DNA from 2 places in the Streptomyces sp. NPDC016459 genome. Region 1 is predicted to be linked to the other one. Evidence: riboswitches for the same ligand, from Rfam matches in the RefSeq annotation. Region 1 holds a riboswitch; the other holds the start of a gene.
What was found. A riboswitch is a leader RNA that binds a small molecule or an ion and turns the genes downstream of it on or off. The one in region 1 is predicted to bind glycine.
Positions count from the first base shown of each region.

Region 2: another riboswitch for glycine. It lies ahead of gcvP (aminomethyl-transferring glycine dehydrogenase); the one in region 1 lies ahead of gcvT (glycine cleavage system aminomethyltransferase GcvT).

Region 1 is NZ_JBEYCR010000002.1:899,876-904,879, reverse strand. It holds gene ABZ567_RS09810 (enhanced serine sensitivity protein SseB C-terminal domain-containing protein) at 129-911, opposite strand; gene ABZ567_RS09805 (enhanced serine sensitivity protein SseB) at 986-1,726, opposite strand; gene ABZ567_RS09800 (AAA family ATPase) at 1,852-2,514, opposite strand; glycine riboswitch at 2,666-2,765, shown strand; gene gcvT (glycine cleavage system aminomethyltransferase GcvT) at 2,937-4,061, shown strand; gene gcvH (glycine cleavage system protein GcvH) at 4,162-4,542, shown strand; gene glyA (serine hydroxymethyltransferase) at 4,575-5,004, shown strand, end outside.
Region 2 is NZ_JBEYCR010000007.1:322,213-327,216, reverse strand. It holds gene ABZ567_RS20105 (DNA polymerase IV) at 1-1,121, shown strand, start outside; gene ABZ567_RS20100 (PRC-barrel domain-containing protein) at 1,294-1,659, opposite strand; glycine riboswitch at 1,773-1,872, shown strand; gene gcvP (aminomethyl-transferring glycine dehydrogenase) at 2,050-4,935, shown strand.

The sequences.
Region 1 (5,004 bases):
CCCGGACAAGTGCGCCGACGGTTTTAACAGCGTTGTCATCTCGGCGAGTTCGCGCGGACCTTCCCGCCGTCTGATCGATCAGACGGCGCTGGGAAGCGATCGACGGTTCGAGCCCCGGGGTGCCCCGGTCAGCGGTGCTGCGGCGGGTAGCCGTACCCGGGGGCGGGCGCCGGGGCGCGCCCCGCGTGCGCCTCGCGGTCGTAGAAGGGGCGCCCGTTCGCCCGCAGCCACAGGGCCACCGGGTCGTACGCGTCGGACAGGGCGACCGTCGAGACGGGCAGCCCGTCGGGTACGGCGCCGATCGACTGGCGCATCATCGCGCGGACCGTGTCGACGGCCGCGGGGGACGTGTCGTACAGGTCGAGACCGATGGCGAGGTACGGGGAGCCGAGCGCGGGCTGCACCCAGCCGCGGCGCAGCGCCCGGACGGCCGGGGTGCGGTGCGCGTTCTGCGTGAGCAGGGCGTAGAACTGCGGGATCTCCAGGGCGGGCTCGGTGACCCGCAGCGGCCCGGCGGGCATCCGGTCGAGGCCGGTGGCGATCCGGCGCAGGTCGGCCCAGGGGATGCCGACGCCGCCGCCGGGGGCGTGCGGATTGAGCCAGACGCCCCAGCGGTCGGGGTAGAGGGCGCGGGCGATCTCCCGGCCGGTGACGAGCTCGTGGGCGCGGGTCCAGCCGGAGGCGGAGAGTTCCTGGGCGGAGGTGACGCAGGGCGCGTAACCGAAGCCGTCGACCTCCATGTTCCCGTACTGGGCGTCGGACGCGCCGGGAGAGCCGTGCCAGAGCAGCATCCAGAGCTCGCCGTCTGCGAGGGCGTGCAGGAGCTGCTCGTACGCGTCGTAGCGTCCGGGTGCCACCTGGCGCAGCATGTGCTCGACCTGTCCGGTCGCCGCGGTGCCTGACGCGCTCACCCTGGGTCCCACCCCTCTTCCGTTCACCACGTTGGTCCAGCCGCCGATTCAGTTCAGCTTAAACAGGTCGTCCGTCACCCGGCGGTGCGCTGGTAGAAGGGGCGCACCCGCTCCAGCATCCAGTCGCCGACCGGGTCCTGCGCCATGTCGAGCAGGATGAGGTTGACCGGCCAGGCGACCTCGACCCGGCCCAGGGCGCGGCCGAGGGCGTCCAGGGGCGCGTGGCGGTCGACGCCGTCCCAGGCGGCGAGCTGGACGCCGACGAAGAGGGCGGGTTCGGTGCCCTCGACGCTGGCGAGGGCGCGGCGGGCGCTGGTCACGACGCCGGTGGCCTCGAACTCGGCGGAGGCGGCGGCGAGGAAGTCGACGGGGTCGTCCTGCCAGTCGGGTTCGAAGAGCCGGACGCGGCCGCCGGTGGCGGGGCCGTCGAGCGGAGTGCGGCCGACACGGCAGAGCTCGGCGACGGCGGGCGGGGGCAGCGGGACGCCGACCGTGCCGCCGGGGTTCACCGCGATGCCGAGCTGCGGGGGCAGACCGCGGGCGAAGTCGCGGGCGGGCGCGACGGCGAACGACATGTGGGTGCCGACGCAGGCGAGGAACTGCTGCTCGGAGCTGAAGACGGGGACGTAGGCCGCGCCGTCGATCTCCATGGTGGCGAGGTCGAGGTCGGGGCTCTCGGGTCCGCCGCCGTTGGGCAGGGGGACCCAGATCGGGCTGCGCCCGAGCACCTCGACCAGGCGGCCGCCGGCCGCCGGGTTGCCGAGTGAGGCGGCAAGGACCTCTTCGAGCTCGTTGCCCGGCCACGTCACGTCCACGGTCCCGTTTCCCCTTCTCGCACGGCCTGCCGCAACCGGCCTCCCCGGCAGCACCCTAACGCCGCCTCGGCATGGTCGTGGCGGAAAGGGTACGCAAACGAGAATGCCGGGAGTCCGCGCGTCCCTCAGGCGGCCTCCCGGAAGCCGATCCTCCGCAGGGTGTCCGCCGCGTCCCGGTCGAGCAGGGTGGCGGAGGCACAGCCGTGCGGCAGGCGGCCGGACTCGGCGGCCTCGACGAGCCGGCCGACGGCCCGCCGGTGCCGGGCGAAGGCGTAGGCGGAGACGCCTCGGCCGCGGGCGCGCTGGCCCTCGCGGGCGGTGCCCGGGGGGACGTCAAGGAGGAGCAGGTGCAGGGCCCTGCCACGGCGGCGGGCCTCGCGGGCGAGCCAGCCGCGCACCCAGGACTGGGTGCCGCAGTCGTGGACGACCACCCCCGCGCCGGAGCGCAGGGCGCGGTGGAGCGCCGCGTAGTGCGCGAGCCGGACCAGGGGGCGGTAGACGGCGTACGGCAGGAGGCCGGGCATCCGGGCCTCCCAGTGCTCGCGGACGTCCTGGGAGTCGATGCCGGTGCCCTCCGCGGCGCGCTTCATGAGGGTCGACTTGCCGCTGCCGGGCAGTCCGGAGACGACGACGAGGTCACCGGCCGCGAAGGTGAGGGCGCGCGGACCCCGGCCGCCGAGCCGGCGGAGGTCCCGCAGGATCCGGCCGCGGCCCCGGGTCCTGGCGCGGGCCCGCTGGGACGGTATGCCCGTACTCGGCGCGCACGCGCCGCTGTGCTGGATCCTCATCGCTTCTCCCCCTGCCGGGCCTCGGGAGACCCTTGCCCACAAAGTGTAAAGAAGTGGTAATGGGACACAAGCGATATGCCCCGCGAAGCTCGCGTGCAATGATGTGCCCGCCAGGCGCGCACAGTCGCCACACAATCGCATACCGGCCGCTCGAATCCGCGCGGGAGAGTTCCGGACCGCCCAGCGTGTCCGGACGCCGAAGGAGCAAGACCCTCCCTTGAATCTCTCAGGCCCCGTACCGCGCGGATGAGGCAGATCTGAAAAGCGGGACACCCTGCTGTGTCCCCACCCAAGGTGCAAGCCGAACTCTCGGAGACGAGATGCTCTCGGTGAACCTCTCAGGTTCCATGACAGATGGGGAGGACGTCCTCGCCGTCATGTGTTCGTCACCGATCACGCCCTTGGGACCCGGGAGCCACCCCATGAGCACTGCCCCCCGCCTCACCGCCCTCGATGCCCTGCATCGTTCCCTGGGCGCGACCATGACCGACTTCGCCGGCTGGGACATGCCGCTCCGGTACGGCAGCGAGCGCGACGAGCACCTCGCCGTCCGCACGAGGGCGGGTCTCTTCGACCTCTCCCACATGGGCGAGATCACCGTCACCGGCCCGCAGGCCGTCGAGCTCCTCGACCACGCCCTGGTCGGCAACATCTCCACGGTGGGCAACGGCCGCGCCCGCTACACGATGATCTGCCAGGAGGACGGCGGCATCCTCGACGACCTGATCGTGTACCGGCTCGGCGAGACCACGTACATGGTCGTCGCCAACGCCTCCAACGCCCAGGTCGTCCTGGACGCGCTGACCGAGCGCGCGGAGGGCTTCGACGCCGAGGTGCGCGACGACCGTGACGCGTACGCCCTGATCGCCGTCCAGGGCCCGGAGTCCCCCGGCATCCTGAAGTCGGTCACCGACGCCGACCTGGACGGTCTGAAGTACTACGCGGGCCTGCCCGGCACGGTCGCGGGCGTGCCCGCGCTGATCGCCCGTACCGGATACACCGGCGAGGACGGCTTCGAGCTGTTCCTGAAGCCCGAGCACGCCGAGACCGTCTGGAAGGCGCTGACCGAGGCGGGCGAGGGCGTCGGCCTGATCCCCTGCGGCCTGTCCTGCCGCGACACGCTCCGCCTGGAGGCGGGCATGCCGCTGTACGGCCACGAGCTGACCCGGGCCCTCACCCCCTTCGACGCGGGCCTCGGGCGGGTCGTGAAGTTCGAGAAGACGACCAACGACGGTCGTTTCGTCGGCCGCGAGGCCCTGGAGAAGGCCGCCGAGCGGGCCGAGACCGCGCCGCCGCGCAGGCTCGTCGGCCTGGTCGCCGAGGGCCGCCGCGTCCCGCGCGCGGGCTTCTCCGTCGTCAAGGACGGAGAGGTGATCGGCGAGGTCACCTCCGGCGCCCCGTCCCCGACCCTCGGGAAGCCGATCGCGATGGCGTACGTGGACGCGGCGCACGCCGAGCCCGGCACCCAGGGTGTAGGTGTGGACATCCGCGGCACCCACGAGCCGTACGAGGTCGTGGCGCTGCCCTTCTACAAGCGCCGGAAGTGACGCTCCGTACGAGCCGGACGTGACGCATCCGTCTCACGTCGCGTCTCATCCCGCAAGACCCACGTTCATCAGTACTCCCCCGATCCAGGAGAATCAGGCCATGAGCAACCCCCAGCAGCTGCGGTACACCAAGGAGCACGAGTGGCTGTCGGACGCCGAGGACGGCGTCGCGACCGTCGGCATCACCGAGTTCGCGGCCAACGCGCTCGGTGACGTCGTCTACGCCCAGCTCCCCGCCGTCGGCGACACCGTCACCGCGGGTGAGACCTGCGGCGAGCTGGAGTCGACGAAGTCCGTGAGCGACCTGTACTCCCCCGTGACGGGTGAGATCGTCGCCGCCAACCAGGACGTGGTGGACGACCCGTCCCTGGTGAACACGGCTCCGTTCGAGGGTGGCTGGCTGTTCAAGGTGCGCGTCACGGAGACGCCGGACGACCTGCTCTCCGCCGACGCGTACGCCGAGTTCTCCGCCGGGAACTGAGACCGAGCCCGAGACCCCTTAGGGATCGCTTCATGTCGCTTCTGAACACTCCCCTCCACGAGCTGGACCCGGACGTCGCCGCCGCCGTCGACGCCGAGCTCCGCCGTCAGCAGTCCACCCTCGAGATGATCGCCTCGGAGAACTTCGCTCCGGTCGCCGTCATGGAGGCGCAGGGCTCCGTCCTCACCAACAAGTACGCCGAGGGCTACCCGGGCCGCCGTTACTACGGTGGCTGCGAGCACGTCGACGTCGCCGAGCAGATCGCGATCGACCGGGTCAAGGACCTGTTCGGCGCCGAGTACGCCAACGTCCAGCCGCACTCCGGCGCCTCCGCGAACCAGGCCGCCCTCTTCGCGATCGCCCAGCCCGGCGACACGATCCTGGGTCTGGACCTGGCGCACGGCGGCCACCTCACCCACGGCATGCGCCTGAACTTCTCCGGCAAGCAGTTCAACGTGGTCG
Region 2 (5,004 bases), on a different contig from region 1:
ACCGGTCGATCAGCGAGCAGGTCATGGAGCTGCTCGGACGGCTATCGCCGCTCGTGGAGCCGCTCAGCCTCGACGAGGCCTTCGTGGACCTGGAGGCCGGGGAGATCGCCGACGACAGCGCGAGCGCCCGCGCCGCCGGGGAGCGGCTGCGGGTCGACATCCTCGCGGCGACGGCGCTGACGGGGTCCGTGGGGCTCGCGGGGTCCAAGATGATCGCGAAGATCGCCTCGGAGGAGGCCAAGCCCGACGGGCTCGTCCTGATCGAGCCCGGGACCGAGCGCGAGCTCCTCGGGCCGCGTTCGGTCCGGATTCTTCCCGGTGTCGGTCCCGCGACCGGGGAGCACCTGCGGCGGGCCGGGATGACCACGGTGTCCGACCTCGCGGAGGCGGGGGAGGACGAGCTCGTACGGCTCCTCGGACGGGCGCACGGGGCCTCGCTGTACCGGATGGCCCGGGGACACGACGATCGGCCCGTGGTGGCCGAGAGGGACGCCAAGTCGGTGTCGGTCGAGGACACCTTCGACGTGGACCTGCACGACCGGGTGCGGATCCGGACGGAGGTGGAGCGGCTCGCGGAGCGGTGCGTGGGGCGGCTTCGGGCCTCGGGCCACTCCGGGCGGACCATCGTCCTCAAGGTGCGGCGGTACGACTTCTCGACCCTGACCCGGTCCGAGACGCTGCGGGGGCCGACGGACGACCCGGGCGTGGTGCGGGAGGCGGCGGGGCGGCTGCTCGAAGCGGTGGACACGACGGGGGGTGTGCGGTTGCTGGGCGTGGGCGTCAGTGGGCTCGCGGACTACACGCAGGAGGATCTGTTCGCCCAGGCCGAGGCGGAGGGCCTCACCGGCGGTGAGGCCCCCGCGGTGGACGCGGCCGAGGTCTCCGCCGTGTCCGAGCCCGAGCCCGAGGCCGAGGGGGCCGTGGAGCGGCGTTGGGCGCCGGGGCACGACGTGCGGCACGCCGTGTACGGGGCGGGGTGGGTGCAGGGGAGCGGGGTCGGACGGGTCACGGTGCGGTTCGAGGAGCCGTGGTCGGAGCCGGGACGGGTGCGGACCTTCGCGGTGGACGATCCGGAGCTCGTGCCGGGGGAGGCGTTGCCGCTGGTGCGAACCGAGGGGTGAGGGATGGTGGCCCGGCCTGGCGGGCGGGCCTGGGGTTCCCGCCGTACCACCCGCCCCTACCGCCCGTGCGAGTCGGAGGGGAGCTGCCGTGGGGCCCCGCTGTGGCTCGAGGGCGCGCGGGGGCGTGTCTCAGCGCCTCTGGGGCTCGGCAGGGGTGCCGGTGCCGGATCGGCTACTGGCCTGCCAGGCGGCCGAAGTCCGTGTCCGGGGTGTCCGTGGGGGATGGGGGGAGCGCCATGCCGTAGTGGCGGTAGAGCTGGAGTTCCTGTTCGGGGGAGAGGTGACGGCCCACGCCGAAGTCCGGGGCGTCCTTGATCAGGGCCCGCTCGTACGGGACATGGAGGCCGTCGTCGAGCAGGTCGCTCGGGTCCAGGGGGACGAACGCGTCCCGGCTGAACAGGCCGGTGCGGACGGCGGCCCACTCGGGGACGCCGGTCGCGTCGTCGAGGTACACCTCGTCCACGGTTCCTATCTTGTGTCCGTTGCGGTCGAACGCCTTGCGGCCGATCAGGCTGCGCGGATCGATATCGGTCTGCACGGTCCCTCCAACTGGTCGCAACTGCACGTACCCCCTACGAAAGTGCACATGTGGGATGTCGGCCACTTGAGCGAAAGGAGGCGGAACCTCGCTGGTAGGCTGGCTGTGGCTGTCGACCCTGTGCGGGAGAGTCCCCCGGAGAAATCTTCCGGAGGGCGCCGAAGGAGCAAATCCTCCCCGGAATCTCTCAGGCCCCTGTACCGCGCGGACGAGGTCACTCTGGAAAGCAGAGCGGTGTCCGACGGCATGCGCTCTCACCGACGGTGAAAGCCGGCGTGCCGCGAGGTGTGCCGGTGAAACTCTCAGGTTGAGATGACAGAGGGGGAGGCCGTCCGGGTACCCGCGCCGTGGTGCCCCTCGCAGGTCGTGACGACCAGGAGGCCTCCGCACATGACCGTCAACCGCATTTCGCTCTCCGAACTCGAACAGGGCATTCCGTTCGAGCAGCGGCACATCGGGCCCGACGTCGAGGCGCGCGCCAAGATGCTCGCCCAGGTCGGCTACGGCTCGCTCGACGAGCTCACGGCCGCCGCGGTGCCGGACGTCATCAAGAACACCGAGGCGCTGGCCCTGCCGGCCGCCCGCACGGAGGCCGAGGTGCTCGCCGAGCTGCGTACGCTCGCCGACCGCAACCAGGTCCTCGCGCCCATGATCGGCCTCGGCTACTACGGGACCTTCACGCCGCCGGTGATCCTGCGGAACGTGATGGAGAACCCCGCCTGGTACACCGCGTACACCCCGTACCAGCCGGAGATCTCCCAGGGCCGCCTGGAGGCCCTGCTGAACTTCCAGACCGTCGTGGCCGACCTGACGGGGCTGCCCACCTCCGGCGCCTCCCTGCTCGACGAGGGCACCGCCGCCGCCGAGGCCATGGCCCTGTCCCGGCGCGTCGGCAAGGTCAAGAACGGTGTCTTCCTCATCGACGCAGACGCCCTGCCGCAGACGATCGCCGTCATCGAGACCCGCGCCGAGCCGACCGGCGTCGAGGTCGTCGTCGCCGACCTGAGCGAGGGCATCCCCGCCGAGGTCGCCGAGCGCGGTGTCTTCGGCGTGCTGATCCAGTACCCCGGCGCGTCCGGTGCCGTCCGCGACATCAAGCCCCTGATCGACGCCGCCCACGAGCTCGGCGCCGTCGTCACCGTCGCCGCCGACCTGCTCGCGCTCACCCTGCTCACCTCGCCCGGCGAGCTCGGCGCGGACATCGCCGTGGGAACGACGCAGCGGTTCGGCGTGCCCATGGGCTTCGGCGGCCCCCACGCGGGCTACATGGCCGTCCAGGACAAGCACGCCCGTTCGCTGCCCGGCCGACTGGTGGGCGTGTCCGTCGACGCCGACGGCAACCGTGCGTACCGCTTGGCCCTGCAGACCCGCGAGCAGCACATCCGCCGCGAGAAGGCCACCAGCAACATCTGTACGGCCCAGGTGCTGCTCGCCGTCATGGCCGGCATGTACGCCGTGTACCACGGCCCCGAGGGCCTCAAGGGCATCGCGCGCCGCACCCACCGGTACGCCGCGATCCTCGCGGCCGGTCTGACGGCCGGTGGCGTGGAGCTCACCCAGGGCGCCTTCTTCGACACCCTCACCGCCCGTGTGCCCGGCAGGGCACACGAGGTCGTGGCCGCCGCCCGTGAGGCCGGCGTCAACCTGTACCGCGTCGACGCCGACCACGTGTCCATGTCGTGCGACGAGACCACCGGGCGGGCGCAGCTCGCCGCCGTGTGGGGCGCCTTCGGCGTCACCGCCGACGTCGAGACCCTGGACGCCGGCACGGAGGACGCGCTGCCCGCCGGTCTGCTGCGCTCCGACGCGTACCTGACCCACCCGGTCTTCCACGCGCACCGCTCCGAGACGTCGATGCTGCGCTACCTGCGCCGGCTCGCCGACCGCGACTACGCGCTCGACCGCGGCATGATCCCGCTCGGCTCCTGCACGATGAAGCTGAACGCGACGACCGAGATGGAGCCCGTCACCTGGCCCGAGTTCGGTCAGATGCACCCCTTCGCCCCGGTCGAGCAGGCGCAGGGCTACGTCACGCTCATCACCGAGCTGGAGGAGCGCCTCGCCGAGGTCACCGGCTACGACAAGGTGTCGATCCAGCCCAACGCCGGTTCGCAGGGCGAGCTGGCCGGTCTGCTCGCCGTCCGCGCCTACCACCGCGCCAACGGCGACCTCCAGCGCACGGTCTGCCTCATCCCGTCCTCCGCGCACGGCACCAACGCCGCCTCCGCGGTGATGGCCGGCATGAAGGTCGTCGTCGTCAAGACCGCCGACGACGGCGAGGTCGACGTCGCGGACCTGCGCGCCAAGATCGAGCAGTACCGCGACGAGCTGTCCGTGCTGATGATCACCTACCCGTCGACGCACGGCGTCTTCGAGGAGCACGTCGCCGACATCTGCGCCGAGGTGCACGACGCCGGCGGCCAGGTGTACGTCGACGGCGCCAACCTCAACGCGCTGGTCGGTCTGGCCAAGCCCGGCCACTTCGGCGGCGACGTGTCGCACCTGAACCTGCACAAGACGTTCTGCATCCCGCACGGGGGTGGCGGTCCCGGCGTCGGCCCGGTCGGCGTCCGCGCGCACCTCGCCCCGTACCTGCCGAACCACCCGCTCCAGCCCACCGCGGGCCCGGAGACCGGCGTCGGCCCGATCTCGGCCGCCCCCTGGGGCTCCGCCGGCATCCTGCCGATCTCGTGGTCGTACGTGCGCCTGATGGGCGGCGAAGGCCTCAAGCGGGCCACCCAGGTCGCCGTGCTCGCGGCGAACTACATCGCCAAGCGTCTCGAGCCGCACTTCCCGGTGCTCTACACCGGCCCCGCCGGTCTGGTCGCCCACGAGTGCATCGTGGACCTGCGCCCGCTGTCCAAGGCGACGGGCGTTACGGTCGACGACATCGCCAAGCGCCTCATCGACTACGGCTTCCACGCGCCCACGATGTCGTTCCCGGTGGCCGGCACGCTGATGATCGAGCCGACCGAGTCCGAGGACCTGAGCGAACTGGACCGTTTCTGCGACACGATGATCGCGATCCGGACCGAGATCGAGAAGGTCGCCTCGGGCGAGTGGCCCGCCGACGACAACCCGCTGCGCAACGCCCCGCACACCGCTGCCGCCCTGGGCGGAGAGTGGAACCACGCGTACGCGCGGGACGAGGCGGTCTTCCCGGCCGGGGTCTCGCCCGCCGACAAGTACTGGCCGCCGGTGCGCCGGATCGACGGTGCCTTCGGTGACCGGAACCTGGTCTGCTCGTGCCCGCCGCTCGACGAGTACAACCACTAGGCACACGGCATGACGTGAGGGCCGGTTCGGAGATTTCTCTCCGGGCCGGCCCTCGGCGTTCTCCTCGGT